Regions from separate parts of the Actinomadura sp. 3N508 genome, predicted to be linked through region 2. Evidence: riboswitches for the same ligand, from Rfam matches in the RefSeq annotation. Region 2 holds a riboswitch; the other holds the start of a gene.

Region 1 (14,227 bases), on a different contig from region 2:
GCTGACGAACGCCCGCAAGCACGCGCCGGGCGCCGCCGTCCGGGTCACTCTCGACGCCGGGACCGACCTGGACATCGAGGTCGTCAACGGCGTCCCGCCGAGCTCGCCGGGCCCGCCCGCGCTCGCCATGCCCGGCGCGGGCGCGGGGCTCGTCGGCCTCGCCGAGCGGGTGGCGCTGCTCGGCGGCACCCTGGAGCACGGCCGCACCGGCGACGGCCGGTTCCGCCTGCACGCCCGCCTCCCGCTGTAGATCGCGAATGGCGCGCGGCGAGCCGGGAAGGGACACGTCCATGGCAGCGAACTCCTCTGACCGGCCCGTCCTCGAAGAGCTCGACCGCGCCGAATGCCTGCGGCTCATCGCCGAGGGCTCGGTCGGCCGCGTCGCGTTCGACGACGGCGAGGGGCCCACGGTCGTCCCCGTGAACTACGCCCTGGACGGCGACGCGGTGATCTTCCGCACGTCCGCCGGGGGGCGCCTGAACCGGAGCCTGCTGACGGCCGTGCCCGGCGGGGAGGTCCGGGCGGCGTTCGAGGTCGACCGGTTCGACGAGTCGAGCCGCGAGGGCTGGAGCGTGCTGCTGCGCGGCGGCGCGCATCCCCTGTCGGACGAGGAGCTCGAGCGGACCGCGCTCGTCGAGCCGTGGCCCGGCGGGGAGCGCGACGCGTGGTTCAGGCTGCCTGCGCTGGAGGTCAGCGGGCGGCGCGTGCACCGGTCCTGAGGCGCCGGGGCAATAGGGTGGCGGGATGGACTCCCCACCCGTTCGCGTCCTGATCGTGGACGACGACGCGCTCGTCCGGGCCGGCCTGTCGATGATGCTGTCGAACGACCCGGAACTCGCCGTGGTGGGGGACGTCGCCGACGGCGCCGAGGTGGTCGGCGCCGTCAACCAGCACCGGCCCGACGTCGTCCTGATGGACATCCGGATGCCCCGGCTGGACGGGCTCGCCGCGACCGAGCTGCTGCGCTCCCGCCGCGATCCGCCGGAGATCATCATCCTGACGACGTTCGACACCGACGACCACATCATGCGGGCGATGCGGGCGGGCGCGAGCGGGTTCCTGCTGAAGCACACCCCGCCGCCGGAGATCATCCGGGCGATCCGGCAGGTCGCGGCGGGCGAGCCGATGATGTCGCCGGGCGTGCTGCGCAAGATGATGTCCTATGTCGCGGGCTCCGGCGCCGACCCGCGCCAGGCCCGCGCCCGGGAGCTGCTGGAGCGGCTGAGCGACGGCGAGCGGGCCGTCGCCGCCCTCGTCGGGCAGGGCCGCACCAACAGCGAGATCGGCGCGGAGCTGTCGCTCAGCGTCGCGACCGTGAAGGCGTACGTGTCGCGGCTGCTGACGAAGCTGGAGCTGAACAACCGGGTGCAGATCGCGCTGCTCGTCCACGACGCCGCCCTCGACGGCTAGCCCTTCGGCCCCGGGCCGCGCGGTGCGAGCGGGACGTCCGGCAGCAGCAGCGCCGCAGCCAGTCCCACCGCGAGGACGGGCAGCCCGGCCAGGAACAGGTCGGAGAAGGCGGCGGCGAACGCCTCGGCGACGCCGTCCCGCACCGGCCCGGGCAGCGTGTCCAGCACCTCGGGACGGACGGCGTCGCGGAACGCGGGGACGCTCCCGGCCGGGACGCGGCGCCCGACCTCCTCGGCGAACCGGCTCGACACGATCGCGCCGAACACCGCCATCCCGGCCGCGGTGCCGAGCATCCGCGTCGCGAAGACCCCGGCGCTCGCCGCGCCGAGGTCGCGGCGCGGCGCCGCGTTCTGCGCGATGAGCATGACCACCTGCTGCGACAGCCCCGCGCCGAACCCGAGGACCGCCATGTAGGCGCAGGCGGTGAGCAGGCCGGTGCCGGTGTCCATGGTCGCGAGCAGCGCGACGCCGAGCGCGCTGAGCGCCATGCTCGCGGCGGGCAGCCGGTGGTAGCGGCCGGTCCGGGCGATGTGCCGCCCGGCGCCCATGGACGCGATCAGCAGGCCGATCATCATCGGCAGGAGCAGCAGCCCCGACTCCGTCGCCCCCGCTCCCCCGACGACCTGGAAGAACATCGGCAGGTAGATCGCGAGCCCGAACCCGGTCGCGCCGCCCACGGCCGCGACGGCGCAGGCCACGGCGAACGAGCGGTCGCGGAACAGCCGCGGCGGGATCACCGGTTCGGCCGCCGTCCGCTCGGCGAGGAGCCACAGGCCGAACAGCGCCGCCGAGCCCGCCGCCAGCGCGAGGACGGCCGGCGAGCCCCACGCGTACCGCGTCCCCGCCCAGCTGGTGAACAGCGTGAAGCAGGTGACCGCCGCGCCGAGCAGCACGATGCCCGTGTAGTCGACCCGCGGCTTGCCCTCCGGTTTCGGCAGCCGCAGGAACAGCACGGTCGTGGCGATGGCGGCCAGGCCGAGCGGCAGGTTGACGTAGAACACCCACCGCCAGGACGCGTGGTCGGTGAGGAACCCGCCGACCAGCGGCCCGGCGATGCTCGACACCGCGAAGATCAGCGCCGAGTAGCCCTGGTACTTGGCGCGCTCCCTGGGCTCGAACAGGTCGCCGGTCAGCGCGAACATCGAGCTCATCAGGCAGCCCGCGGCGGCGCCCTGCACGACGCGGAACGCGATCAGCCAGTCCATGGACGGCGCCGCCCCGCACGCCGCCGACCCGGCCAGGAACCCGGCGAGCCCGACCAGCAGGACGGGACGGCGGCCGAACAGGTCGCCGAGCCGTCCCGACAGCGGCACGGTGACGCTGGTGGCCAGCACGTACGCGGTCGACACCCAGGCCATCCGGCCGAGCCCGCCGAGGTCCCCGACGAGCGCGGGCAGCGCGGTGCCGAGCACCGTCGCGTCCAGCGAGGACATGAGCCCGGCGAGCATCAGCCCGCCGAAGACCACCAGCCGGTGCCGGGGCGGCATCGTCGAAACCATCTGCACTCCTCATTCATATGCTCTGAGCATTTAAATGCTTAACACATGCATATGAGCTGCGCAACCTAGCTAGACTGGCCGGCATGAGCGAGGAGGCACTGGACGCCGTCGAACGGAGCATGGTCAAGCTGCGGCGCGGGATGTCGCGGCAGCGGCTGGGCCGGGCCGCGATCCGGGACCACAACCTCCCCGTGGACGTCCAGGTCCTGCACGTCGTCGACGTCATCGACGAGGGCCCCGACGACGCGGGCCAGGAGATGAGCGTCGGCCTGGTCGCCGCCCGCCTGGGCGTCGACGCCTCGCGCGGCAGCCGCATCGTCGCCGAGGCCGTCAAGTCCGGCTACGTCCGCCGCGTCGCCTCCCAGGAGGACGGCCGCCGCATCCACCTGGAGCTCACCGCCGAGGGCCGCGCCGTCGTGGACGCCACCCGCCGCACCCGCCAGGAGCACTTCGCCAAGGCCATGAGCGACTGGACGGACGCCGAACGTACCGAGTTCGCCCGCCTCCTCGCCCGCTTCGTCCACACCTACGACGGCTGACCACGGCCCCCGTCACCGGCTAGGCTCCCCGTGTGGACGAGGCCGAACTCCTGACCCGGGCACGCGCCGGAGACGAAGCGGCGTTCGACGTCCTGGTCGGCCGGTACCGGACCGAGCTCAAGGCGCACTGCTACCGCATGCTCGGCTCCCTCCAGGACGCCGAGGACGGCCTCCAGGAATCGCTGCTCGCCGCCTGGCGCGGCCTCCCCGGGTTCGAGGGGCGCAGCTCGCTGCGCACCTGGCTGTACCGGGTCAGCACCAACGCCTGCCTGCGGCTCGCCTCGAAGCGTCCGCGGCGCGTCCTGTCCCCCGACCACGGGCCGCCGCGCCGCGACGTCCGCGACCTCGGTGAGCCGGTCACCGGCCCGGTCTTCCTGGAGCCGTGGCCGGACGACGTCGCCGCCGACGAGCCCGGCCCGGAGGCGTCGTTCGCGCAGCGCGAGAACGTCGAGCTCGCGTTCGTCGCCGCGTTGCAGCATCTGCCCGCGACGCAGCGCGCCGTGCTGATCCTGCGCGAGGTCCTGGAGTTCTCCGCCGCCGAGGTGGCCTCGTTCCTGGACCTCACCCCGGCGGCCGTGAACAGCGCCCTGCAGCGCGCGCGGAAGGCCGTCCAGGAGCGGGTGCCCGGGCCCAGCCAGCAGACCGAGCTGGCCGCGCTCGGCGCGGACGGGCGGCGCGAGCTGATCGACGCGTTCGTCACCGCCTGGGAACGGGCCGACGTGGACGCCCTCGTCACCCTGCTCGCCGACGACGTCCGGTTCACGATGCCGCCGCTGCCCGCCTGGTTCGACGGCCGCGACGACGTCGCCCGCTTCTTCGCCGAGCGGGTCTTCGAGACGCCCTGGCGCCTCGTCCCCCTCCAGGTGAACGGCCAGCCAGGATTCGCGTGCTACCAGCGGAACCCCGACGGCCGCTTCCGGATGGGCGCGATCAACGTCCTCAGCCTCCGCGACGGCCGGATCACCCGGATCTCCGCCTTCCTCGACCCCGCGCTGTACCCGCTGTTCGGCCTCCCGGAAGAAATCCCGGCCTGACCGATGAATCCGCGGCACGCCGTGTCTCTCCCCCTGTGAAACACCTGAACCACATGGAGAAACCGATGCGCAAGCTGATCGTCACCAACATCGTCTCGCTGGACGGCTACTACGAGGGCCCCGGCAACGACGTCATGGGCCTTCCCTTCGCCGAGGGCTTCAGCGAGTACAACGCCGAACGCCTCCGCGCCGCCGACACGCTCCTGCTGGGACGCAGCAGCTACGAGGGCTTCAAGAGCTACTGGCCGCCCATCGCCGACGACGCCTCCCAGCCGCCCGTCGAACGCGAGATCTCCCGGCTCAACGACGCCATCGGCAAGGTCGTCGTCTCCGACACCCTCACCCCGGCCCGGACGGCGCCCTGGGACAACACCGAGATCGTCCGGCGCGCCGACGCCCACGCCCGGATCGCCGAGCTCAAGAAGGCAGAGGGCAAGGAGATCCTGATGTTCGGCAGCCGCACGCTGTGGAACGATCTGCTGGCCGCCGGGCTGGTCGACGAGCTGCACCTGATGTTCGGCCCGGCCGTCCTCGGGGCCGGGACCCCGGTGTTCGGGGGCCGCGGGCCCGTCCCGCTCCGCCTCCTGGAGGCCCGCCCGCTGCCGGGCGACCAGCTGGTCCTCACCCGCCACGCCCCGGCCTGACCGGCGCGGGCGGATCAGTCGAGGCGGCGCCTCAGCAGGCAGAACTCGTTGCCCTCGGGGTCGGCGAGGACGACCCAGCTCTCCTCGCCGGTCTGCCCGACGTCGGCGTGCCGCGCCCCGGCGGCCAGCAGCCGCTCCAGCTCGGCGTCCTGGTCGCGGTCGGTGGGGTTGACGTCGATGTGCAGCGGCAGCTTGCCCCTCCTGGGGTCGTCGCTGCGGCTGAGGAGCAGCGTCGGCTGGAGCCCGCCGAAGCCCTCCTTCGGGCCGACCTCGACGTCGCCGTCCTCCCGGTGCAGCACCACGAAGCCCAGCACCTCGCACCAGAACGCCGCCAGCGCCTCCGGGTCGCGGCAGTCGAGCACCAGCTCACTGATCCGACACGCCACCGCCGGCCTCCTTCGCCAAGATCAACAGTACCTGTGCACCCTAACAGCGGCCTGCCGCGCCCCCCGGGGGGCGTCGGTGGTCCCGGCTAGGGTCGGGGGCCATGGATCTGGAGCTTGGCGGACGGAAGGCGCTGGTCACGGCGAGCAGCGGCGGAATCGGCGCGGCGGTGGCGCTGCGGCTGGCGGCCGAGGGATGCGCGGTGCTGGTGCACGGCCGGCACGCGGAACGCGCGGAGACGGTCGCCGGACAGGTGCGGTCATCGGGCGGCAGCGCGGAGGTCGTGCTCGGTGACCTCACCGACGAGGCCGCGGCCGGCGAGGTCGCGGCGCGGGCCGCCGCCTGGGGCGTGGACGTGCTGGTCAATAACGCCGGCCCCGTCGCCGAGCACGACTGGGACGACGCCGGCCCCGAGGCGTGGCAGGCGGCGTGGAACGGAAACGTGCTGTCGGCCGTCCGCGTGATCCGGGCCGTGCTGCCGGGCATGCGCGAGCGCGGCTGGGGCCGGGTCGTCAACCTCGGCAGCCGGGCGGCGACCACTCCCCTGCCCAACCTGGTCGAGTACTCGGCGGCCAAGGCGGCGGTCGTCAACCTCACCACGAGCCTGGCCCGGCACCTCACCGGCACGGGCGTCACCGCCAACACCGTCAGCCCCGGCGTGATCGTCACCGCGGGGATGCGCAGGCTGTTCGAGGACGGCGCCGCCCGCCGCGGCCGGCCGCGGACCTGGGAGGAGCTGGAGCCGCGGGTGACGGCCGAGTACGCGCCCAACCCGGCCGGCCGGCTCGGCACCGCGGACGACATCGCCGCCACCGTGGCGTTCCTGGCCAGCCCGCTCGCCGGCTACATCAACGGGATCGACCTCCGCGTGGACGGCGGCCTCGTCCCCGTACCCTGAGATGGCCGAGTGGGCACGTGCCCACTAAGGTGGGCGCATGCCCACTCAACCCTCCGGGAACGAGCCCCATCGGCACCGGGAGATGGCGGAGTCGTTCGGCGCCGACGCCGAACGCTACGACCGCGCCCGCCCCCGCTACCCCGCCGAGCTGATCGAGCGGATCGTCGCCGCCGCGCCCGGCCCGGACGTCCTCGACGTCGGCTGCGGCACCGGGATCGCCGCCCGGCAGCTCCGGGCCGCCGGCGCCGAGGTCCTGGGAGTCGAGCCCGACGCGCGCATGGCCGATCTGGCGCGCCGCCACGGGATCGCCGCCGACGTCGCGACGTTCGAGGACTGGGACCCGGCCGGCCGGGAGTTCGACGCGGTCGTCGCCGCCCAGGCCTGGCACTGGATCGACCCGGACGCCGGAGCCGCCAAGGCCGCGCGGATCCTGCGGCCCGGCGGCCTGCTGTCGGTGTTCTGGAACGCGCAGCAGCTTCCGTCCGAGGTCGCGGAGGCCCTCGCCGACGTCTGCCGGCGGGTGATCCCCGATTCACCGATCGACTTCGGCACGTTCACGAGGCCCGCCGCCGACCTGTACTCCCCCGGCCTGGACAAGGCCGCCGCCGGGATGCACCGGGCGGGCGCGTTCGGCGAACCGGACCGCCGGCGCTTCCGCTGGGAGCGGTCGTACACCCGCGACGAGTGGCTGGACCAGCTGCCCACCTTCGGCGCCTTCACACGGCTCCCGCCGGACAGGCTCGCGGAGGTGCGGGACGGGGTCGCCCCCGTCCTCGACCGGCTCGGCGGCGGCCTCCTCGTGGCCTACACCACCCTCGCGATCAGCGCGGTCAGGAGGGGCTGACCGCACGTCCTGGACGATGATGGACGCGTGACCACGCCGTACCGCACCGGACAGGACAGAGCATGAAGCACCTCGGCATCCTCGCCCACAGCATGGAAGGCGCCGCGCTGTGCCTGCGCGCCTTCTGCCAGGAGGGATTCCGCGAACTGGGCCCGGACGACCACCCGGACGTGACGCTCGACCTCATCGCGCTGGCGCGGAGCATGCCCGCCTGGGACGCCGGAGACCACGAGCCGATCCGCGCGACGCTCGCCGAGAGCGTGCGGCGGCTCGCGGCGGCGGGCGCCGACTTCTTCGTCTGCCCGGACAACACCGCGCACATGGCGCTCGAACGTCCCGGCACCGGCCTGCCGCTGCCCGGCCTGCACATCGCGCAGGTGGTCGCCGAGCAGGCCGCCCGGGACGGGCGGACCCGCGTCGGCGTCCTCGGCACCCGCTACACCATGGACGGCCCGCTCTACCCGCGTGAGCTGGCGGCGCGCGGCATCGCCGCCGAGGTCCCGGACGCCGCCGACCGCGACACCGTGCACCGGATCATCTTCGCGGAGCTGGTCAACGGTGTCTTCACCGACGAGTCCCGCCGCGCGTACGCGGAGGTCATCGGGCGGCTCGCCGAACGCGGCTGCGACGCCGTCGCGCTGGTGTGCACGGAGATCCCGCTGCTGGTCACGCCCGAGGTGTCGCCGCTGCCCACGCTCGACTCCACCCGGCTGCTCGCGCGCGCCGCCTTCGAGGTGGCCACCGGGACCCGCCCCTTCCCGTCCTGGCGCGGCGGCCCGGCCGTTTCGATCCCGGCCGGCGGGAACGGTTCCACCTGACGTTCGGCCCGGGACGGAGGCCCATCGGTGAGTTTCCATGATCTGCATCACGGTGATCGTCCGCTGCTGCTGCCGAACGCGTGGGACTTCGCGAGCGGCGCCGCGCTGGTCAGGGCCGGGTTCCCCGCGATCGGGACGACGAGCCTCGGCGTCGCGGCGGCCGCCGGGAAGCCCGACGCGGCGGGCGGCACCCGCGCCGAGACCATCGCGCTGGCCAGCGTCCTGGCCCGCCTTCCCGTGCCGGTGACCGTCGACATCGAGGGCGGGTTCTCCACCCGGGCCACGGACGTCGCCGAACTCGTCACCGAGCTGGCCTCGTTCGGGATCGCCGGGATCAACCTGGAGGACGGACGCCCCGACGGGACGCTCGCGCCGCTCGACCACCAGACCGCCCTCATCGCCGCCGTGAAGCAGGCCGCGCCCCAGGTGTTCCTCAACGCCCGCACCGACACGTTCTGGCTGGGCGACCCGGACCGGGACGAGACGCTGCGCCGGGCCAGCGCGTTCGCCGCCGCAGGCGCGGACGGGATCTTCGTCCCCGGGATCGTGGACGACGCCGACATCCGCGCCGTCCTCGACGCCGCGGACGTGCCGCTGAACGTGCTGTTCATGCCCGGCAAGACCGAGTACGAGCGGCTGGCCCGGCTCGGCGTCCACCGCGTGAGCACCGGCTCGCTGCTGTTCCGCAAGGCGCTGCAAACGACGGTGGCCACGGCCCTCGCCGTCACCGGAGAGGTCCGCGACCACCCCGTGCCCTCGTACGGGGACGTTCAAGACCTCGTCTAGGGGACGGCGTCGACGATGCGGCGGGATCCGATCCAGCGGGAGCGGTCGGCGGCGTAGTAGGCGGCGCCGTCGGGTCCGGCGGGGCCGTCCGGGCGGCGGCGCATCCCAAGCTGCAGCGCGATCTCCGCCGACGCCGGGCTCGCCGTGTCGATCTCGGCGGTGACCCGGTGCACGCCGACCACGCCGAACGCGTAGTCGAGGACCGCGCGGGACGCCTCGGCGGCCAGGCCCCGGCCCCAGTGGTCCGGTTCGAGGCTGTAGAGGATCTCCACGTCCACGCCGTGGCCGAGCGGGCCGTCGTGGTGGCTGAGCCCCGCCACGCCGATCAGCGGGTCACCGGCGGCGGGCGCGCGGACGTCGGTGCCGTCGATCCCGCCGGACCAGCGGGCGGGGCGCAGCGCCCACAGCCCGTAGCCCTCGGTGGCGAAGTCCCGCTCGCTGGAGTCGATGATCTCCGACACCTGGACGGCGGAGATCAGCCGGTCGTGGAAGAGGTGCCGCCGGACGAGCGGGCCCGTCCAGTGCGTCAGCAGCGCGCCGTGGTCCGTCATGGACACGGGGTGCAGGACGAGCCGCACCGTGCGCAGGACCTCACTCATGCCCGTCCTCCGTGGCCCGGCCACCGGCGGCGGGCCATTCGGGCGCAGGCTCGCCGTCCGGGACTCCGACCCGGAACACGCGCAGCTGCAGCGCCAGCGCCCGGTAGTACCCGACGAGCGTGACCAGCTCCACGACGGCGACCCGGCCGAGCGTCGTCGCCGCCTCGGTGAACACGGCGTCGGCGAGGTCGCCGTCGGCGACGAGCTGCCGGGTCGCCTCGTACACGACGCGCTCGCGGACGTCGGCGAGCATCGGCGCGCGGCCCTCGCGCAGCGCGTCCATCTCGCCGTCGGCGAGCCCGGCGCGGCGCCCGATCCGCTCGTGCGCGTACCACTCGAAGTCCGAGCGCAGGTGCGCGGCGACGACCAGCGTCGCGATCTCCCGCTCGCGCTTGGTGAACGCGGTGCGGAACCGCAGCGCGGCGCCGAGGTCCTGCAGCGGCAGCCCGACGGACGGGCTGTAGAGCATCGCGTTGAAGGGCCCGAGAAGGCGCCCGGACTCGTCGGCCAGGCCGAACGGCGGTTCCGCCGCCGGTCCGGCCGCCGGGGAGTCCGGGTCGTCGTCCTCCGGGGACGGGGTCGTGCGTGCGGAGCCGGTGCCGCGGGGGCCGCCGGTCACCGCCTCGTAGACGGCCAGCTGCTCGTCGCTGAGCGTGCCGGGGAGCAGCAGCGGGAGCCGGGTCGTGGCCGGACCGCGGGATGGTCGGTCGTTGACGTGCTCACCGCTCACGGGGTCGATCACTTACCGCACGCTAGGCGGTCGGCCCGGGCGGCTCAAGTCCCCGTCCGGAATGTGAAACCCTTGCCGCACGATGATCTGTCGCTCGCGTGACACCTGTCCCGGCGCGGCGTCCGGCCTGGCAGGATGGCCCGGTGAGCGGCATCTACGACGACCCGTGGGCGTATGAGCTGGCTTGCTCGTTCCGCGACGTGCGCGCCGAGGTGGACGCGCTGCTCGCCTGGTGCGCCGAGCACGGCGCGCCGCCCGCGACGGTGCTGGAGCTGGCCGCCGGGCCGGGCGAGCACGCCCGGGAGTTCGCCCGCCGCGGCCTCGCCGCCACCGCGCTCGACCTGAACGCGGAGATGTGCGCCTACGCGGCCCGCGCGGCGGCGCGCGATGGTGTCGAGGTGACGGTCGTCCAAGACGACATGACGCGGTTCGACCTGGGCCGCCGGTTCGATCTCGTCGTGACGATGCTGGATTCGACGTCCCACCTGATGACGCTGGACGCGCTGGTCGCGCACCTGCGCCGGGTGACCGCGCACCTGTCGCCCGGCGGCCTGTACATCGTGGAGATGTCGCATCCGCGCGACCGGCTCACCGACGACCCGAGCGTCAGCACGGGCTGGACGGTCGAGCGCGGCGGCGTCCACGCCAGCGTGCGGTGGGGCGAGCCCGGCGACCGGCTCGACCCGGTCACCCAGATCGCCGACGACCACGTCACGATGACCATCACCGGGGACGGCGCCACGCGGGTGCTGCGCGACGTCGTCCCGTACCGGTTCTGGACGGCGACCGAGCTGGACGCCGCGATCCGCCTCGCGGGCGGCCTGGACGTCCTGGCCCGGCACGGCGACTTCGGGGCCGGCGCGGACGCGGTGGCCCTCACCGACCCCGCCGCCTGGCGCATGATCACGATCCTGCGCGGGGCCTAGGCGCCCGGCCGGTCAGGGCGTGGGCGTCCAGCCGGGGATCGGGTAGGACGCGAGCATCTCGCGGACCTGCCCGGCGACCCGCTCCACGGCGCTCTCGTCCTGCTTGGACGCGGCCTGCACGACCTCGTCCAGCCAGGCCGCGATCCGCGGCATGTGCTCCTCGGTGAGCCCGCGGGTGGTGATCGCGGCGGTGCCGACGCGGAGCCCGGACGGGTCGAACGGCTTGCGCGTGTCGAACGGGACGGCGTTGTAGTTCAGCTCGATCCCGGCCCGGTCGAGCGCCTGCGCGGCGGGCTTGCCCCCGATGCCCTTGCTGGTCAGGTCGATGAGGATGAGGTGGTTGTCGGTGCCGCCGGAGATCAGGTCGTAGCCGCGCTCCAGCAGCGCGGCGGCGAGGGCCTTGGCGTTCGCGACGATCTGGTGCGCGTACGTCGCGAAGCCGGGCTGCGACGCCTCCTTCAGCGCGACGGCGATGGCAGCGGTGGTGTGGTCGTGCGGGCCGCCCTGCAGCCCGGGGAACACGGCCTTGTCGACCGCCTTGGCGTGCTCGGCCGCCGAGAGGATCATCGCGCCGCGGGGGCCGCGCAGCGTCTTGTGCGTGGTCGTGGTGATCACGCCGGCGTGGCCGACCGGGGACGGGTGCGCGCCGCCCGCGATCAGGCCCGCGATGTGCGCGATGTCGGCGGCCAGCACCGCGCCGGCCTCGCGGGCGATCTCGGCGAACGCGGGGAAGTCGATGGTCCGCGGGATCGCGGTGCCGCCGCACCAGATGAGCTTGGGCCGCTCCCTCAGCGCCAGGTCGCGGACCTGGTCCATGTCGACGCGTCCGGTGTCGGCGCGCACGTCGTAGCGGACGGGCCGGAACCACTTGCCGGTCGCCGACACCGACCACCCGTGGGTGAGGTGCCCGCCCATCGGCAGCGACAGGCCCATCACCGGGTCGCCGGGGTCGAGGAACGCCATGTAGACGGCGAGGTTGGCGGGCGACCCCGAGTACGGCTGGACGTTGGCGTGCTCGGCGCCGAACAGCTCCTTCGCGCGCTCGATCGCCAGCGTCTCGATCGGGTCGACGAACTGCTGGCCCTCGTAGTACCGCTTGCCCGCGTACCCCTCGGAGTACTTGTTGGTCAGGACGGTCCCGGCGGCCTCCAGGACGGCGGGCGAGACGTAGTTCTCCGAGGCGATGAGCCGGAGCTTCTCGAACTGGCGGCGGGCCTCGTCCTCGACCAGCCCGGCGATCTCGGGGTCCTGGTCGTGCAGGTGGGGAACGGCCGGTTGGTGCATGGGATGCCTCCGCGCTGTCCGCGCCAGGGTTCGGGCACCCCGGCGGATGGGGACCCGTACACCCAGGCGCGCGGTGTGCGGACTGCTTCGCTCCCCGGTGGTCGAGTCCACCTTGACTGCGCCAGTCACGTGCCCGCCATCATACCGACACGCCCCTCGCCCGCGCGGGGATCGGTGCCGGACGGGCGTTTCAGCGGCGGCGGGCCGCCAGGCCGTCGAGGATGCAGTCGAGCGCGAGCGCGAGCGCGAACCGCCGTTCCGACTCGCTCTCCGCGTCGCTCCCGGTGCCGCTGTACCGGGAGCGCGGCGGGAAGCCGCTGCTGGCGTGCGCCCGGGTCACCGCGCGGCGGATCGGGGCCCGGCGCGTCCTCGCCCCCGGGGCGGCGAAAAGCGCGCGGCCCGGCCCCCGCACAAGGGGGCCGGGCCACGCGGTGCTCAGGGGCGCGGGCCGTCAGCGGCTCGCGGACTCCAGGGCCTGCTTCACGGCGGCGCGCTTCTGGCGCAGCTTGGCCAGCGCCTCTTCGAGGATGGCCTCGCCGTCCTCGTCGCTGCGGCGCTCCTTCACGTACGCCAGGTGAGTCTTGTACGGCTCGGTCTTCGGCGGGGCCGGCGGGTTGTCCGAGTCCTGCCCCGCGGGGAACCCGCAGCGCGGGCAGTCCCAGGTCTCGGGAACCGCGACGTCCGTCGCGAAGCTGGGACGGGTCTCGTGCCGGTTGGCGCAGTAGAAGGTCACCCATACGCGGGGGGCGGCGTCGCCACGTTCCGCCTCTCCCATTGGACCGGCCCCGACACGGCTGCCCCGGATCGCGTTGCCACTACCCACGGAGTACTCCTCGCTTGGTCTTCCGCCGCCGCCCGTGACCTCCTGGGACGGCGCGGCGTTCGCATTTGGTGGAACGGGTTGCTCAGGCGTCGCCCTTGAACAGGAGCCCCAGGGCGACGATCGAGGCGAACCAGAGGACGCCGACGGCGATCGTCAGCCGGTCGAGGTTGCGCTCGACCACGGACGACCCGCCCAGGGACGACGAGATGCCGCCGCCGAACATGTCGGACAGTCCGCCGCCCTTGCCCTTGTGCATGAGGACGAGGACGACCATCAGCAGGCTCGTGACGATGAGCACGATGGAGGATGCGATGATCACGATTCAGCGCCTTGTCTGTAGTTCAGGACGGTCTGTAGTTCAGACGGTGGGTCCGGCCGGGCGGTTTACCCGTCAGCTACGAAGGGTACGACGAACATCCCGCTGGTTCGGCAAGAACCCCCGGTTCACGCGTAATTGATCAGTTTGATCAGACGGGAAGATCCCGGTACCGGCAGATTTTGACGAACTCTCCCGGGTCCAGGCTGGCACCACCGACCAAGGCGCCGTCCACGTCGGCCTGCGCCATCAGCTTGGCGATGTTGCCGCCCTTCACCGAGCCGCCGTACAGGATACGCACCTCGTCGGCCACTCCGCCGTCGTAGAGCTCGGCGAGCCGCGTCCTGATGGCCGCGCAGACCTCCTGCGCGTCCTGCGGGGTGGCGACCTCGCCGGTGCCGATCGCCCAGACCGGCTCGTAGGCGATCACGGTGCGCCGCACCTGGTCGGCGATGATCTTCTCCAGGCCGCCGTCCAGCTGCTCGATCACGTGCGCGACGTGCCCGCCGGCCTTGCGGACCTCCAGGCCCTCCCCGACGCACAGGATCGGCGTGAGGTCGGCGGAGAGCGCGGCCTTGGCCTTGGCGTTGACGAGCGCGTCGTCCTCGGCGTGGTACTGGCGGCGCTCGGAGTGCCCGACGAGCGCGTAGGTGCAGCGCAGCTTGGCGAGCATTGCCGCGGAGATGTCGCCGG
Region 2 (14,227 bases):
CACAACTCCGGGGTCGTCCACGCGGGCATCTACTACAGGCCCGGCAGCCTCAAAGCGGAACTGTGCACGCGCGGCAAGGCCATGCTGCGCGAGTACTGCGCGGAGCGGCGGCTCCCCTACGACGAGTGCGGCAAGCTCGTCGTCGCCGTCGACGAGGCGGACCTCGCCCGCCTGGACGACCTCGAAGCCCGCGCCGGCGTGAACGCCGTCCCCGGCATGCGGCGCCTGGACGCGGCGGGCATCCGCGAGATCGAACCGCACGCGGCGGGCCTGGCGGCGCTGCACTCCCCGCACACCGCGATCACCGACTACACGCGCATCGCGGAGTCGTTCGCCGGCGACATCACGGGCGCGGGCGGCGAGATCCGGTTCTCCTTTCCCGTCACCGCGATCAGGCCCGCCGGTGCCGGGCTGGAGGTCGCGTCCGCCGAGCAGACCGTGCGGGTGGACCACCTGATCGTCTGCGCGGGCGTCCACTCCGACGTCGTCTCCGGCCTCGCCGGCGATGTCCCCGGGCCGCGGATCATCCCGTTCCGGGGCGAGTACATGACCGTCGTCCCGGAGAAGGCGCATCTGGTCCGCGGCCTCATCTATCCCGTCCCCGACCCGCGCTATCCGTTCCTCGGCGTGCACTTCACCCGGAGAGTGTCGGGCGAGGTCGAGGTGGGGCCCAACGCGGTCCTGGCGCTGGCCCGTGAGGGGTACCGCCGCGCGGACGTGTCGCTGCGCGACCTGCGCGGCATCGCCGGGTGGCCCGGCACCTGGCGGATGGCGCGGCGGCACTGGCGCACCGGTATCCACGAGATGCACGGCTCGGTGTCCAAGCGCGCCTACATGAAGGCGGCGCGGCGGTACGTGCCGGAGGTCGGCGCGGGCGACGTCGTCCGTGCCGGGGCCGGGGTGCGGGCCCAGGCGCTCGACCCCGACGGGAGCCTGGTGGACGACTTCCGCGTCCACCGGCTCGGCCGGGTGACCGCCGTGCGCAACGCCCCCTCACCCGCCGCGACCTCGTCCATGGCCATCGCCGAACACATCCTCGACATCATCGAAGGAAAGACTCCCCGTTGACGCTTCGGTGGTCAGGGCGTGCAGCACCGTGAGGGCGTCGTGCAGCGCCTCCACGTCGTGGGTCCGGATGTAGTCGATCCCCTGCGCGGCGGCGAAGATCTCGGCGGCGAGGGTGGCCGGGCCGACTCCGGCGATGTCGCGCCCGGTGAGCGCCCGCAGGAACGACTTGCGCGACGGCGACACCAGGACCGGGAGGCCGAAACGCTCCCTGAGCCGCCGGATCCGGGCCAGCACGGCGACCGAGGACTCGGCGTTGCTGCCCAGGAAGAAGCCGAGCCCGGGGTCGATGACGAGCCGTTCGGACGGGACGCCCGCGGCCCGCAGCTCGGTGAGGCGCCGGTCGAAGAAGCGGTCGATGCCCGTCCAGACCTCGGCCGGGTCGGTCTTCACGATCGTGGCCGGACCCTGGCGCTGGATCGAGTGCATGACGACGAGCGTGCACTCGGAGCCGGCCAGCGCGGGGTAGAGGTCGGCACTGGGAAAGCCCTGGATGTCGTTCAGGTAGGCGGCCCCGTGCTCGATCGCGAAGCGCTGGATGTCCGGGTGGAACGAGTCGACCGAGACGGGGATGCCGTCCTCGGCGAGGCTCGCCATCACCGGGGCGAGCCGCTCCCGCTGCTCGGCGGCGGTGACCGGCTCGGAACCGGGATGGCTGGCGGCGGGACCGAGCTCGATGATGTCGGCGCCGCCCGCGCGCAGGTCGTGCGCGTGTTCCAGGGCCTTGTCGGGGGCCAGGTGCAGGCCGCCGTCGGAGAACGAGTCCGTTGTCAGATTGACGATTCCGATGAGGCGCGGGCGGTCCGCGGAGCCGGGGAACCGAGGTACGTCGCTCATGGCCATGCCTCCAGGGTTTCGGCACCCAGGCGCACGGCACGACATCGCGGAAGGGGCCGCTCCCTGATGGTCGGTTCCATCCTCACACGCCAGTAACGGCCCGGCGTCAGAGTAGCAGCACGCCCTCAAAGCCGGACATTGTCCGCCCATTCGTTCAGGCGGGGTCGAATCGCCGTTCCGGCGGCGCGCCGGCGGGGTCGCCGAGGAGGCGCCGGGAGTCGCTTTCCAGGGCGCGGACGGACTTCAGCCGCAGCCCGGCGAGGCCCGTCGCGACCGACAGCAGGGCGGCCAGCAGCAGGATGAGCGCCATGCCCGACCCGGGACCGGTGCCGTCCACCAGCGGCCCGGCCACCGAGCCCAGCCCGCCCCGCATGCCCGGCTCGAAGACGTGGTCGGCCAGCGGACCCGCCGACAGCATCGCGATCGGGCCCGCCGACTCGGTGAGGATGCGCCGCGCCGCGAAGACCCGCCCCTGGAGGTCGTCCGGGACGATGGTGTGCCAGAGCGACTGGTGGGCGGCCAGCACTGCGGGCAGGATGAGGCCGGCGGCGAACGAGGCCGCGAACCACGCTGCCGGTTCGGTGGTGACCGCGAGCGGCAGCTGGCCCGCCAGCCCGGTGAGCACGAACCCAAGGAAGATCACTCGCCGCGGTGACCGGCCCGCGGTCCCGAACACGGTCGTCGCGAGGCTGCCGAGCAGGCCGCCGATCCCGGCGGCCGAGAGCGTCCCCGCCAGCACCGCGTTGCCCTCCGTCCTGGCCAGGATCATCGGCGCTTGCAGGACGCCCAGCATGCTGGAGAAGAAGAAGGCGAAGAAGCACAGCTGCAACGCGAGCAGTCCGCGCTTCCTTGCGATGTACCGGAACCCGAGCGTCAGATCCGACCGCCAGGCCGCCCGCTTCCCGGACGGGGCCGGGCCCGCCGGCATGCGCTTCTCGCCACGAACGGCCAGCAAGGTGACGGCGGCCACCGCGTAACTCAGGACGTCGAGCGCCAGGATCGTGGCGAGCCCGGCGGACTGGAGCAGCGCCGCGCCCAGCGCGGGAGCCCCGATCCCGGCCACGGACACGGCGAGCGACACCAGCCCGTTCGCGCGCGCGTAGTGCCGGGACGGCACCGTCACCGTGATCAGCGACATCATCGCGGGGAACTGCAGCGTGAGGCTCGCCCCCAGGGCGAGCATCGCCACATAGATGAACGCTGCCTGAAGGTCGCCCAGCCCGTACAGGCCCCAGAGGAACGCCATGACCAGCGCCCCGACCAGGTTGCTGAGCATCAGCGTGCGGTAGCGCCCCCAGCGGTCGGTGAGCATCCCGGCCACCGGGCTCAGGCCGACGACCGCGGCGAACGAGCAGAGTTCGAGCAGGGCGACCGGGGACGCCTGATGGCTGCGCTGCCAGAGCCACACCGTCAGCGCGAAGTTCGTCGTCGCGCTGGCGAGCTGGGAGATCGCCAGCCCGAACCAGACGATGCCGAAATAGGCGATGCCGTTCTCGCGCCGCCGCAGGCTCGATGTTCGGGCGAGACCCGCACGCCACCGGTGTAAACGGCGTCCATCATCTTCCCCGCGCACGTTTCCAGTATTTACACCGGTGGGCTCGTCCGGGCCGAAAAAGGGAATGCCCTGCCGTGCCGCGGTGGCACGGCGGCGAGCCTGATCGGCGCCGACCCGGCGAGGAGGCGGCCCTTCTGACGCCGTTCGGGGAGGAGGTCAACCTGGTCCTGCGGATGCGGGACGCCGTTTCGCTCCCCGCGCGACGGCTGCGTTGGGGCCGCGGACGCTCACGGTCCGGGGCGCGGAGCGGGCGGTGGACCTTCGGTCCCACGCGCTCGTCCAGGTCACCGGAGGATCCGGCGCCTGGTCCATCCAGGAGGTCCACGCCGCGACGCCCGGCGCCAAAAGTGGACTCGACCTGGTGGGCTGAACGTCGTCAGCAAGATCGTTCTGGGCGGGCGGTCATTTCCGATGGTGGCGGCTTTTCGGGTGTTCGCGGAGATCATAAACATATAACGGGTTCGTAGTAGATCTTCACAAGCGAGCAATGTGACGCTACCGTCCGGAAAGTTCCCGCCTGCTCCCACGCCGACGGTGGTTCGATGAACTCGATCGAGAACTTCCTGACCGATGTCAGCGGTTTCGTCTGGGGTCCTTGGCTGCTGATCCCGCTGCTCCTGTCCACCGGGCTCTACCTCACGATCCTGCTGCGCGGACTGCAGTTCCGGCATTTCCGCCTCGCGTTCTGGCTCGCGTTCTTCAAACGCAAGGAAGACGACGACGTCGACGGTGACATCGCGCACTACCAGGCGCTGACGACCGCGCTGGCGGCCACCGTGGGCGTCGGCAACATCGCGGGCGTGGCCACCGCCATCGCGCTGGGCGGTCCGGGCGCGGTGTTCTGGATGTGGGTGACCGGCCTGGTCGGAATGGCGACCAAGTACAGCGAGGCGTTCCTGGGCGTGCGGTTCCGCCGCGCCGACGCCGCCGGCGAGCAGAGCGGCGGCCCCATGCACTACCTCCGCGAGGGCATCGGGGGGCGCCTCGGCTGGTTCCTGGGCGGGTTCTTCGCCATCGCCGGCGCGATCGCGGCCTTCGGCATCGGGAACATGGTGCAGGCCAACACCGTGGCCGAGAACGTCGAGGACGAGTGGGGCCTGGCGCCCTGGGCCACCGGCCTGATCATCACCCTCCTGGCCGCGGCGGTCATCCTCGGCGGCATCAAGACCATCGGCCGGATCACCAGCGCCTTCGTCCCCGTAATGATCATCTTCTATGTCGTCGGCGCGACCGCGGTGCTGGCGTTCGAGATCGAGGAACTGCCCGGGGCGTTCGGGCTCATCTTCAGCGACGCCTTCTCCGGGACCTCGGCCACCGGCGGCTTCGTGGGCGCCGGGGTCGCCGCCGCGATCCGGTACGGCGTGGCGCGCGGGATCTTCTCCAACGAGTCCGGGCTGGGCACCGGCGGCATCGCCGCCGCAGCGGCCAAGACCACCCATCCGGTGCGCCAGGCGCTGGTGTCGATGACCCAGACCTTCATCGACACCCTCGTCGTGGTCAGCTTCACCGCGTTGACGATCATCGTGACCGACGCCTGGAAGACCGGCGGTGAGGACGACGCCGCCACCTTCACCGCCCGCGCCTTCGACGAGGGCCTGCCCGGCGACTGGGGCAGCGTGATCGTCACCATCGGCGTGCTGTTCTTCGCCTTCTCCACCGTGCTCGGCTGGTCCTACTACGGCGAGCGCTGCATGGAGTACCTGTTCGGCAGGCGCGCCGTCCTGCCCTACCGGCTGGTGTTCATCGTGGCGGTCTACGTCGGCTCGGTCTCCACGCTCACCGCGGTGTGGACGTTCTCGGACGTGATGAACGGGCTGATGGCCCTGCCCAACCTCGTCGGCCTGCTGATCCTCAGCCCGCTGGTCTGGCGCGAGACCCGCGCGTACTTCCAGCAGCATCCCACCGAAGAGCAGCCCACCGAGACCACCAAGTCCTGACCACCGGCCGCGCCCCTGGTCTGTGGGCGCGACCGCGCCCCGGAAAGGTCGTGGTGGATCCGCGGCGGTCCCCGCTAGAGTCGTAAGCCGGTGTGCCGGGAAGTCTGGTCGGCGATTCCCGTCCGATCGTCCCGGGGGATGCGCCGATGACCGCTCTGCTCACCGCGTTCGCGGCTCTGCTGCTGCTGGCCGTTCTGGTCTCGAGCTTGGCGAACCGTACGGTCCTGTCCACCGCGGCGCTGTTCCTGGTGGGCGGGTTCCTGCTCGGTGACGGTGTCACCGGGGTGGTGCCGGTCCGGCCCGGCGATTCGCTGGTCTACGGGCTGGCCGAGCTCGCGCTGTTCGCGGTGCTGTTCACCGATGGGATGCATGCCGGGTGGCCGGATCTGCGCAGCGCATGGCGGCTGCCGGGGCGGGCCCTGGGCTGGGGGTTGCCGCTGACCCTGCTGGTGACCGCCGTCCTGGCGCATTACGTGGTGGGCCTGGGCTGGGTGGAGTCGCTGCTGATCGCGGCGGTGCTCACCCCGACCGACCCGGTGTTCGCGGCCGCGCTGGTCGGCAACGACAAGGTGCCGCCCCGGCTGCGGCATCTGCTGAACGTCGAGTCCGGCGTCAACGACGGGCTGATCCTGCCGTTCGTGGTGCTGTTCCTGGCCATCGCCCAGGGCTCGGACGATCTGCATCTGGGCGAGCTCGGCTCCGAGCTCGCGCTCGGCCTGGTCATCGGCGTGGCCGTGCCGTGGGCGGCGATCATGCTGGAGCGCACCCGGCTGTTCGCCATCTCCGCCAAATACGAGCCGCTCAACGCGGTCGCGATCGGCCTGCTCGTCCTCGCGCTGGGCAAGGCCACGCACGGCAACCTGTTCCTGGCGGCCTTCGCCGCCGGTGTCACCGTCGCCACCATCGGCGACCGGCATCGTCAGGCGTTCGGGGAGTTCGGCGAGCTGGTCGCCGAACTGCTCAAGCTGGCCGCGCTGCTGATCTTCGGGGCGCTGCTGACCCCCGCGTTCCTCGGCGACGTCGGCTGGACGGGCTGGGTCTTCGCCGTGCTGGCCCTGGTGCTCGCGCGGCCGGTGGCGATCTGGGTGTCGTTCCTGCGTTCCGGGCTGACCGCGCGCGAGCAGGCCGCGGTGATGTGGTTCGGTCCCAAGGGGTTCGCGTCGGTGGTGTACGGGCTGCTGGTGCTCGAATCGGGCATCCCGGCCGCCGACCAGATCTTCCACCTCGTCGCGGCCACCATCGTCCTGTCGATCCTGGCGCACTCCTCCACCGACGTCGTGGTGGCGCGGGGCTTCGACGAAGAACGCGAGGTACCCGCCTGGTTCGGCCCGGTGCTCGACCGCGCCCGCACCCTGGTGCGCAGACCCGGACCGCCGAACGATCCGCCCACCGGACGACCCTCGTGATGATCGAAGCTCGCCATGCATGATGATCAGGAAACGCTCGACCTGCGGCCCGGTTCCGCGACGGTGCTGATCCTGCTGGCCGCCCTGAGCCTGGGCGGCGCGGGCACTGTCGCCGCGATCCTGGTCGGCGACGCCCCGACGGTGTTCGCCCCGATCGCGGGCGTGCTCTGGGCCACGTTGATCATCCTGGGGGCCGTGGCTTTGCGCACCTCCCGCATCGTCCTGACCTCCCACGAGATCGTCGTGCGGGGACCGTTCACCCATCAGCGCCGGTCACGTTCGAGTATCGCGAAGGCGGTACGCGCGACCATCCATGTGCCGAGAGGCGCCAACAGCAGCCTGTTCCTCCTCGATGCGGACGGCAGGCTGCTCGTCAGGATGAACGTCGACTACTACAACCGCGAGGACATAGACCGGTTGGTCAAGATGCTCGACGTTCCATGCAGCGGGCCGGACGCATTCCGCAACGCCAAAGAATTCGAGAGAACGTATCCGGGCACGCTGTCGTGGGTCGAGCGGCATCCTTATCGGATCGGGTTCGCGATCGCCGCCGTCGTGCTGGTGGCCCTGGCCGTGGCGGTGCTCGTCGCGTTGTGGTGGTCAGGCGGCCTTGCCTCGGGCGATGTAGGCGTTCATGTCGGTGAAGTCGAGGGTGACGTTGTACGGCTTGTAGAAGCCGTGGGAGAAGTGGGCCAGCACATCGAAGCCGTAGTCGGTGGGTGATCCGGCCCTTGTGCCCGCGGGCGCGAACGTGTCCGCGGGCGCGAAGCCGCCGGTGCCGCCGGACTTGCCCGCGTAGCAGTAGACGTGCCTGGCGGTGGCGTTGCCGAGGCGGACCTCCTTCGGGTAGCAGGGGTAGCTGACGACCGGCTGGCCGCCGGCGAAGGATTCCAGCGGGCGGTCGTAGTCCGTCCGGATCCGCAGCTCCTTCGCCGTTTCGACGGACATGGCCGCGGCCATCTCGCCGGTTCCGCCGATGTCCAGGGCCACCACCTGCGCTCCGGAGCCGGCGACGCTGCCCCTGCTGTGCAGCAGATGCTCGCGGGCCAGCCACAGCGGCAGGGGCTCGGCGCCTGCCCGGACGGCGTCGGCGCGTGCCTTCCTGGCCGTCTCGGGGGTCCGGCGGCGCAGGATCAGGGACCGGCCCGCATAGTCGACGGTGGTCAGGAAGTGGTACAGGACCCACGTGCCGATGATGCCGTCGTGTGTTCCAGCCGGTTCTTCTTCGTCCGACTTCGACCACTGCACGGGGACGTTGCGCAGTTCGATGCCGCCCAGGGTGAAGGAGTCCAGTACCCCGAAGTACTGCCATATGGTGCGGCCCGCGTATTCGATCTTCTGGCTGGCGACGGGGGTCAGCCCGGCTTCCTCGGCCACCTTCGCGGACATGCCCAGCCACCCGACACGGGTGTAGAACGTGAAGGTCTTCGGCGGCCCGCCGTTGACCGAGGCCTCCAGCAGCGGAAACGGGTCCATGCCCCGCCAGGGCAGCCGCGCGGTGTCGCCGTGGATCTGGTACGGCTCGCCGCGGACCGCCGCGAACCATCTGGCGTAGACCTCGTCGCCGGTCGCCCGCCAGTGGGGTACAGCGAGGGAGAGCTTGTCCTGGCGGGTGTAGCAATCGGCCAGGAACTGGTTGGTCTGCTTGTCGCCGGGTGCCAGGCCGAGGGCCGTTTTGAGGTAGCTCTCCGCTTCACGGAACCGGTTGGACAGTAGCCCGATATAGCCGCGCTGGCGTGCTGCGTGCACGTTCTTGGGGTCCTTCTTCAGGATCTCTTCGTAGGCGCGGGCGGCCTGCTCGAATTCCCCGGCCTTGAACAGCGCGTCGGCATCGCCGCCCGTGGGCTGCGCCGTGGCCGCCTCGCCCAGCAGCGGCATGGTCGCGGCGGCACCGGCCACCACCGCGGCCCCTCGGAGCAGCGAACGCCGGTCCAATTCCCTGTCATCGGCCACGGCCATCCCCTTTTCGTGATCGGTTCCGAAGCCGGGGCGCGGGCCCTCGGCACGAACCGCTGTGGTCCGTGGCTCCACTGAAGACGGGAGGCTGTTGCAGAGGCGTATGCGATTTTCCATACGCCCGCGATACTCGGCCTCAGGACGGGGTGGCGTTCAGGACGGTACGCGGTTGCCTTAGAAGTGGGGCGAAAGCTCTTTCGGCGGCGCCCACGAGAGCGGCATGCCGAAGGTCGCCTGTGGTGATCTCGATCTGGCCGGAGCGGGCGACGACGGAGGACGCCGTCAGCCCGTCGCGGACGAAGTCCTCGGCGGCTCGGTACAGGTCGGCCAGAAAGCCCATCAGCACCACGCGTTCCGGCGCGAGCGTGTTGACGAGGCTGGTCAAGCCCGTGATGAGGTGGCCGGCGGTGCCGCGGACCGCCTCCTGTGCGGCGTGGTCACCGGCTGCGGCGTCCTCGAAGATCTCGGCGACGGTGTCCGCGCGGCCGTGACGGCGTCGACCTGCGGCACGGAGCAGTGCACGCGAGTCGGCGTACATCTCCAGGCAGCCTCGCGCCCCGCACGGACATCGCAGGCCCTCTGGCTCGACGATGATGTGCCCGGCCTCCAGCGCGTTGCCGCCCCCGGTGAGCGGGATGCCCGCGTCGATGAACCCGCCGCCGATGCCGACGCGTTCGCTGTCCAGGGCCAGCATGCTCGCGGCGCCGCGGCCGGCCCCGTAACGGAACTCGGCCAGGACGGCCAGCGTGGCGCCCCGGCCCACGGCGACGGGGACGCTGATCGGTGCCAGGTCGGCCAGCCGTTGCGCGAGGGGGACCTCGTTCCAGCCCAGGTGCAGGGCGGACCGGACGAAGCCGTCGGGTTCCCTGATGAAGCCGGGCATCGCGATGCAGACCCCGGCGCACCGGCGCTCGGTCCGGCGGGCTGCGTCGGAGATCGCGTCCGCCAGTGCCGGTATGAGGGTGGCGGGGTCGGTGTCAGAGCCGCTCAGGGCATGTTCGCGAACGTGGCTGATGCCGCGGTCCAGGCCGACGAGGCCGACCGTTACGCGGTCCGCGTTCAGCTGGACGGCGATGGCCACGGGGCCGCCGGGATTCACCTCGACGACGGGAGACGGCCTGCCGCGTCCGGCCGAGGCGCCGGAGGAGCCGCGCCGCGGTTCGCCGATGCGGACCAGACCCAGCGCCGCCAGGTCGGCCAGGGCGGTGCCCACCGCACTCGGCGCCAGGCCGAGTTCGGCCGTGACCGCCGCGCGGGTCAGCGGGCCGCGCCGATGCAGCAGCGTCAGGACGCGCCCGCCCGCCGTCCCGCCGTCATCGCCGGTAGGCGGCATGCCGATCGCAACCAAGGAAGACCTCGTCTCCACGGGCTAGGATTTTCTTCTGCCAGAGAAGATAATATGAGTTGACCAGCTCGCGACGTACACGTCCCAGCAAGGGAGCCTCATGGTCATGATCTTCGCCAACGCCCGTGTAGTGACCCCCAAACGGGTGCTGGACCCCGGCTGGGTCGCGCTGGACGGTCACCGGATCTCGGCCGTCGGAGCCGGGGATCCGCCGCGGTCGGCCGACGCCGAGGTGCACGACCTCGGAGCGGCCTACGTGCTGCCCGGATTCGTGGACCTGCACATGCACGGCGGCGACGGCGCGCAGGTCACCACGGAGGATCCGCAGGAGATCCTGCGGGCGATCGCTTTTCACCGCCGTCATGGAACCACACGGACGCTGGCCAGCCTCATCACCTCACCGGTCGAGGAGATGGCGGCCGCGGCCCGCACGGTGGCCGCGCTCATGCGCTCGCCCGACCCGCTGCACCGGTCGATCGCCGGGATCCACCTCGAAGGGCCGTTCCTCAACCCGAACCACCGGGGCGCCCACCACAGCGACTACGTCCTCGCGCCGGACGTCAACGCGCTGCGGCACCTGCTCGCCAGCGGCGACGGCGCCGTCCGCACCGTCACCCTCGCCCCCGAGCTGGACGGCGGGATGGACCTCGTCCGCGAAGTCGTCGCCTCGGGCGCGGTCGTTTCGGTGGGGCACACCGACGCCAGCTACGACGAGGCGCACCGGGCGTTCGAGGCGGGCGCCAGCATGGCCACTCACCTGTTCAACGCCATGCGGCCGTTCCACCACCGGGAACCCGGCCCGGCCGTCGCCGCGCTCACTCACGACGACGTCACATGTGAGCTCATCAACGACGGCGTCCACCTGCACAGCGCGACGACACGTCTCGCGTTCGCCGCCGCGGGCGCCGAGCGCATCGCCCTGGTCACCGATGCCACCCCGGCGGCCGGGGTGAAGGACGGCCAGTTCAACCTGGGCCCGCTGCCCGTCCTCGCCCGCGACGGCAAGGTCACGCTGCTGGACGGCGTCACCAACGCGGGCAGCACCCTCACCATGGACCGCGCGCTACGGCACGCCGTGCGCTGCGTCGGGATCCCGATCACCCAGGCCGCCGTCGCCACCGCCACCACCCCGGCGCGCATGCTCGGGCTGGGGGACCGGACCGGAAGCATCGAGCCCGGCAAGGACGCCGACCTCGTCGTCCTGACGGATGATCTGCACGTCCGCACGGTCATCGCCAACGGCGCGGTCGTCCACGGAACGCCGGCGACGAGCACGGGCGCCTGACCGGGTACCGACGTTTCGCGGTGGTGGCCGGGGTACGTCGCGGGAGCAGGTGGCCCGCGAAGTCCCGGAGGGAGGCGCCGATGCGCGCCGTAGTGATCAACTGCACGCTGAAGCGTTCACCGGCGACCTCCAACACCCACGCGCTCGCCGCGGTGGTGGAGGACGCGCTGCGCGCGAGGGGTGTCACCGTGGAGAGCATCCGGGCCGTGGACCTGGACATCCCGCCGGGTGTGGAGACCGACCTGGGCGAGGGGGACCCGTGGCCGGCCGTGCACCGGTCGCTGCTGGAGTCGGAGATCCTGATCCTCGCGTCGCCGACCTGGGCGGGACAGCCGTCCTCGGTCGCCCAGCGGGTCATCGAACGGATGGACGCCATGCTGTCGGAGACCGACGACGACGGGCGGCCGGTCGCCTTCAACCGGGTCGCCGGTGTGATCGTCACCGGGAACGAGGACGGCGCCCACCATGTGATCAACAACCTGAGCGGGGCGCTGAACGAGTTCGGCTACACGATCCCGGGCCAGGCGTGGACGTACTGGAACCGGGGCCCCGGGCCCGGTCCGAGCTACCTGGAGACCGAGGAGGGCCGGGACTGGTCGCACAGCACCGGCCGGGCGATGGCCTCCAACCTGGTCGCCGCCGCCTCGGCGCTGGCCGCGAACCCGATCCCCGCCCCGCCGTCCTGACCCGTCGCACGCCGGTCGAAAGGCGGTCGGATGCGGGTGCTGGTGGCCGGGTGGCCTAGCTTTCTGCATGGTGAGGCCACGGCGGGTGACGTCCTGGCGATGGAGGCCGTGCGGCGGGGCCTCGCCGGCGCAAAGGTCGCATGCGACCTGGCGTGGAGTCCCGTCTTCAGGCCGGACGGTCTGAGCCTTGATCAGGCGGACCCCGGGCGCTACACCCACCTGGTGTTCGCCTGCGGGCCCCTGCGCGGTCCGCAGATCGAGGAGCTCCATCGCCGCTACGCGCGCTGCGTCAGGATCGCCGTCGGGGTCTCTGTCGTCGAGCCGGACGATCCGGCGGTCACGGGGTTCGACGCGGTCCTCGCGCGGGACTCGCCCTCGGCGGCGCCTCGGGCGGACCTGGCGGGGCTCGTCGACAGCCCGGCGGTGCCCGTCGCCGGTGTGGTGCTCGCGCCCGGCCAGGCCGAGTACGGGACGAGGCGGCGGCACCGCGGCGTCCACGAAGAGCTGACCGCGTGGCTCGCCGGCCGCGAATGCGCCCGGCTGCCCCTCGACACCCGGCTCGACCCGCGCGACTGGCGCATGTTCGCCACCGCGGCGGAGCTGGAGTCGGCCGTCCGCAGGCTCGACCTGGTGGTGACGACGCGGCTGCACGGGCTCGTCCTGGCGCTGAAGAACGGGATCCCCGCGCTGGCGGTGGACCCGGTCGCGGGCGGCGCGAAGGTGGCCGCGCAGGCGCGGGCCTGGTCGTGGCCCGCCGTCGTGACCGTCCCCGAGGCGGAGGCGACGCCGCTGCTCGATCCCGCCGAACTCGACCGGTGGTGGGAGTGGGCCCTGTCCCCGGACGGCAGGGCGCGAGCGACCGCGCCGCCTCCCGCCGACACGCTGGTCGGCGAACTGCTGGACGTCCTCGGCGGCTCCGGCTAGCCCGCGACCGCGTCGGCCGGGACCGGGCGGCGCAGTTCCCGGGCGAACCATTCGATCGTGGAGCGCAGCCCCTCCTCGACCGGGATCCGGGGCCGCCAGCCGAGCACGTCCTCGGCCAGGCTGGTGTCGGGACGCCGCACGCGCGGGTCGTCCGCCGGGCGGTCCACGAAGCGGATCCGGGACGGCGCCCCGGTCAGCTCGATGACCAGCTCGGCGAGGTCGGCCATGGAGATCTCGTACGGGCTGCCGATGTTGACCGGGCCCGGGTGCCCGGACGTCCCGAGCGCCAGGATCCCCCGGATGGTGTCGTCCACGTGGCAGATCGAGCGGGTCTGCGAACCGTCCCCCGTCACGGTGAGGTCCTCGCCGGTCAGCGCCTGCCGCAGGAAGGTCGGGATGGCGCGGCCGTCGTCCGGGCGCATCCGCGGCCCGTAGGTGTTGAAGATCCGGACGATCGCGGCGTCGAGACCGCGCGAGTGCCGGAACGCCGACGTCAGGGCCTCGCCGAACCGCTTGGCCTCGTCGTACACGCTGCGCGGGCCGATGGGGTTCACGTTGCCCCAGTACGTCTCGGGCTGCGGATGGACCAGCGGGTCACCGTAGACCTCGGACGTGGAGGCGAGCACGAACCGGGCGCCCTTGGCCTCGGCGAACTCCAGCGCGTTACGGGTCCCGAGGCTGCCGACCTCCAGCGTCTGGATCGGCAGCCGCAGGTAGTCGGCCGGGGACGCGGCGGAGGCGAGATGGAAGACGTGGCCGACCTCGCCCGGGATGTTCACCGGCTCGGTCAGGTCGCATTCCCGGAACCGGAAGTCGCGCCGCCCCATCAGGTGCGCGATGTTGCGGAACGTGCCCGTCAGCAGGTTGTCCAGGCACACCACGGAGATCCCCCGGGCCAGCAGCGCCTCGCACAGGTGCGAGCCGAGGAATCCGCAGCCTCCGGTGACGACGGCGCGTGGATGACTCATCGTGGTCCTCTCGTCGGTCCTCGCTCATGAGTTCACGAGCGCTTTCTCGGCGGCGTCGACGGCCTGGTCCGCGGAGATCTCCAGCAGGCCGGGGCAGGGGACGCGTCCGTGCGGGTCGCCGCGGTGTCCCGTCCACAGGACGTGGTGCTCGGCGCGGCCGGGCGGCGGTCCCCACCGGCCGGGCGGGGTCGGGCCGAACAGCAGCACCGAGGGCGTGCGGAAGGCGGTCGCGAGGTGGGCGACGCCGGTGTCGCCGCAGATGA

Evidence for each region. A riboswitch is a leader RNA that binds a small molecule or an ion and turns the genes downstream of it on or off. The one in region 2 is predicted to bind ZMP and ZTP.
Region 1: another riboswitch for ZMP and ZTP. It lies ahead of glyA (serine hydroxymethyltransferase); the one in region 2 lies ahead of folP (dihydropteroate synthase).

The regions. Positions count from the first base shown of each region.
Region 1 covers NZ_JBIRAX010000005.1:521,661-535,887, reverse strand. Annotated here, with positions in the region: gene ACH34S_RS21220 (sensor histidine kinase) at 1-250, shown strand, start outside; gene ACH34S_RS21215 (pyridoxamine 5'-phosphate oxidase family protein) at 291-719, shown strand; gene ACH34S_RS21210 (response regulator) at 745-1,410, shown strand; gene ACH34S_RS21205 (MDR family MFS transporter) at 1,407-2,909, opposite strand; gene ACH34S_RS21200 (MarR family winged helix-turn-helix transcriptional regulator) at 2,993-3,448, shown strand; gene ACH34S_RS21195 (sigma-70 family RNA polymerase sigma factor) at 3,481-4,482, shown strand; gene ACH34S_RS21190 (dihydrofolate reductase family protein) at 4,548-5,126, shown strand; gene ACH34S_RS21185 (VOC family protein) at 5,141-5,512, opposite strand; gene ACH34S_RS21180 (SDR family NAD(P)-dependent oxidoreductase) at 5,614-6,408, shown strand; gene ACH34S_RS21175 (class I SAM-dependent methyltransferase) at 6,446-7,252, shown strand; gene ACH34S_RS21170 (aspartate/glutamate racemase family protein) at 7,315-8,070, shown strand; gene ACH34S_RS21165 (isocitrate lyase/phosphoenolpyruvate mutase family protein) at 8,098-8,856, shown strand; gene ACH34S_RS21160 (GNAT family N-acetyltransferase) at 8,853-9,455, opposite strand; gene ACH34S_RS21155 (carboxymuconolactone decarboxylase family protein) at 9,448-10,197, opposite strand; gene ACH34S_RS21150 (class I SAM-dependent methyltransferase) at 10,329-11,111, shown strand; gene glyA (serine hydroxymethyltransferase) at 11,124-12,395, opposite strand; ZMP/ZTP riboswitch at 12,449-12,534, opposite strand; gene ACH34S_RS21140 (hypothetical protein) at 12,586-12,735, opposite strand; gene ACH34S_RS21135 (RNA polymerase-binding protein RbpA) at 12,847-13,218, opposite strand; gene secG (preprotein translocase subunit SecG) at 13,301-13,537, opposite strand; gene tpiA (triose-phosphate isomerase) at 13,686-14,227, opposite strand, start outside.
Region 2 covers NZ_JBIRAX010000007.1:360,391-374,617, reverse strand. Annotated here, with positions in the region: gene lhgO (L-2-hydroxyglutarate oxidase) at 1-1,068, shown strand, start outside; partial or broken gene folP (dihydropteroate synthase) at 1,069-1,902, opposite strand; ZMP/ZTP riboswitch at 1,919-2,009, opposite strand; gene ACH34S_RS26040 (MFS transporter) at 2,057-3,475, opposite strand; gene ACH34S_RS26035 (alanine/glycine:cation symporter family protein) at 4,000-5,394, shown strand; gene ACH34S_RS26030 (cation:proton antiporter) at 5,541-6,800, shown strand; gene ACH34S_RS26025 (aspartyl protease family protein) at 7,401-8,753, opposite strand; gene ACH34S_RS26020 (ROK family protein) at 8,893-10,104, opposite strand; gene nagA (N-acetylglucosamine-6-phosphate deacetylase) at 10,208-11,386, shown strand; gene ACH34S_RS26010 (flavodoxin family protein) at 11,467-12,072, shown strand; gene ACH34S_RS26005 (polysaccharide pyruvyl transferase family protein) at 12,103-12,996, shown strand; gene ACH34S_RS26000 (NAD-dependent epimerase/dehydratase family protein) at 12,993-13,964, opposite strand; gene ACH34S_RS25995 (glycosyltransferase family 9 protein) at 13,989-14,227, opposite strand, start outside.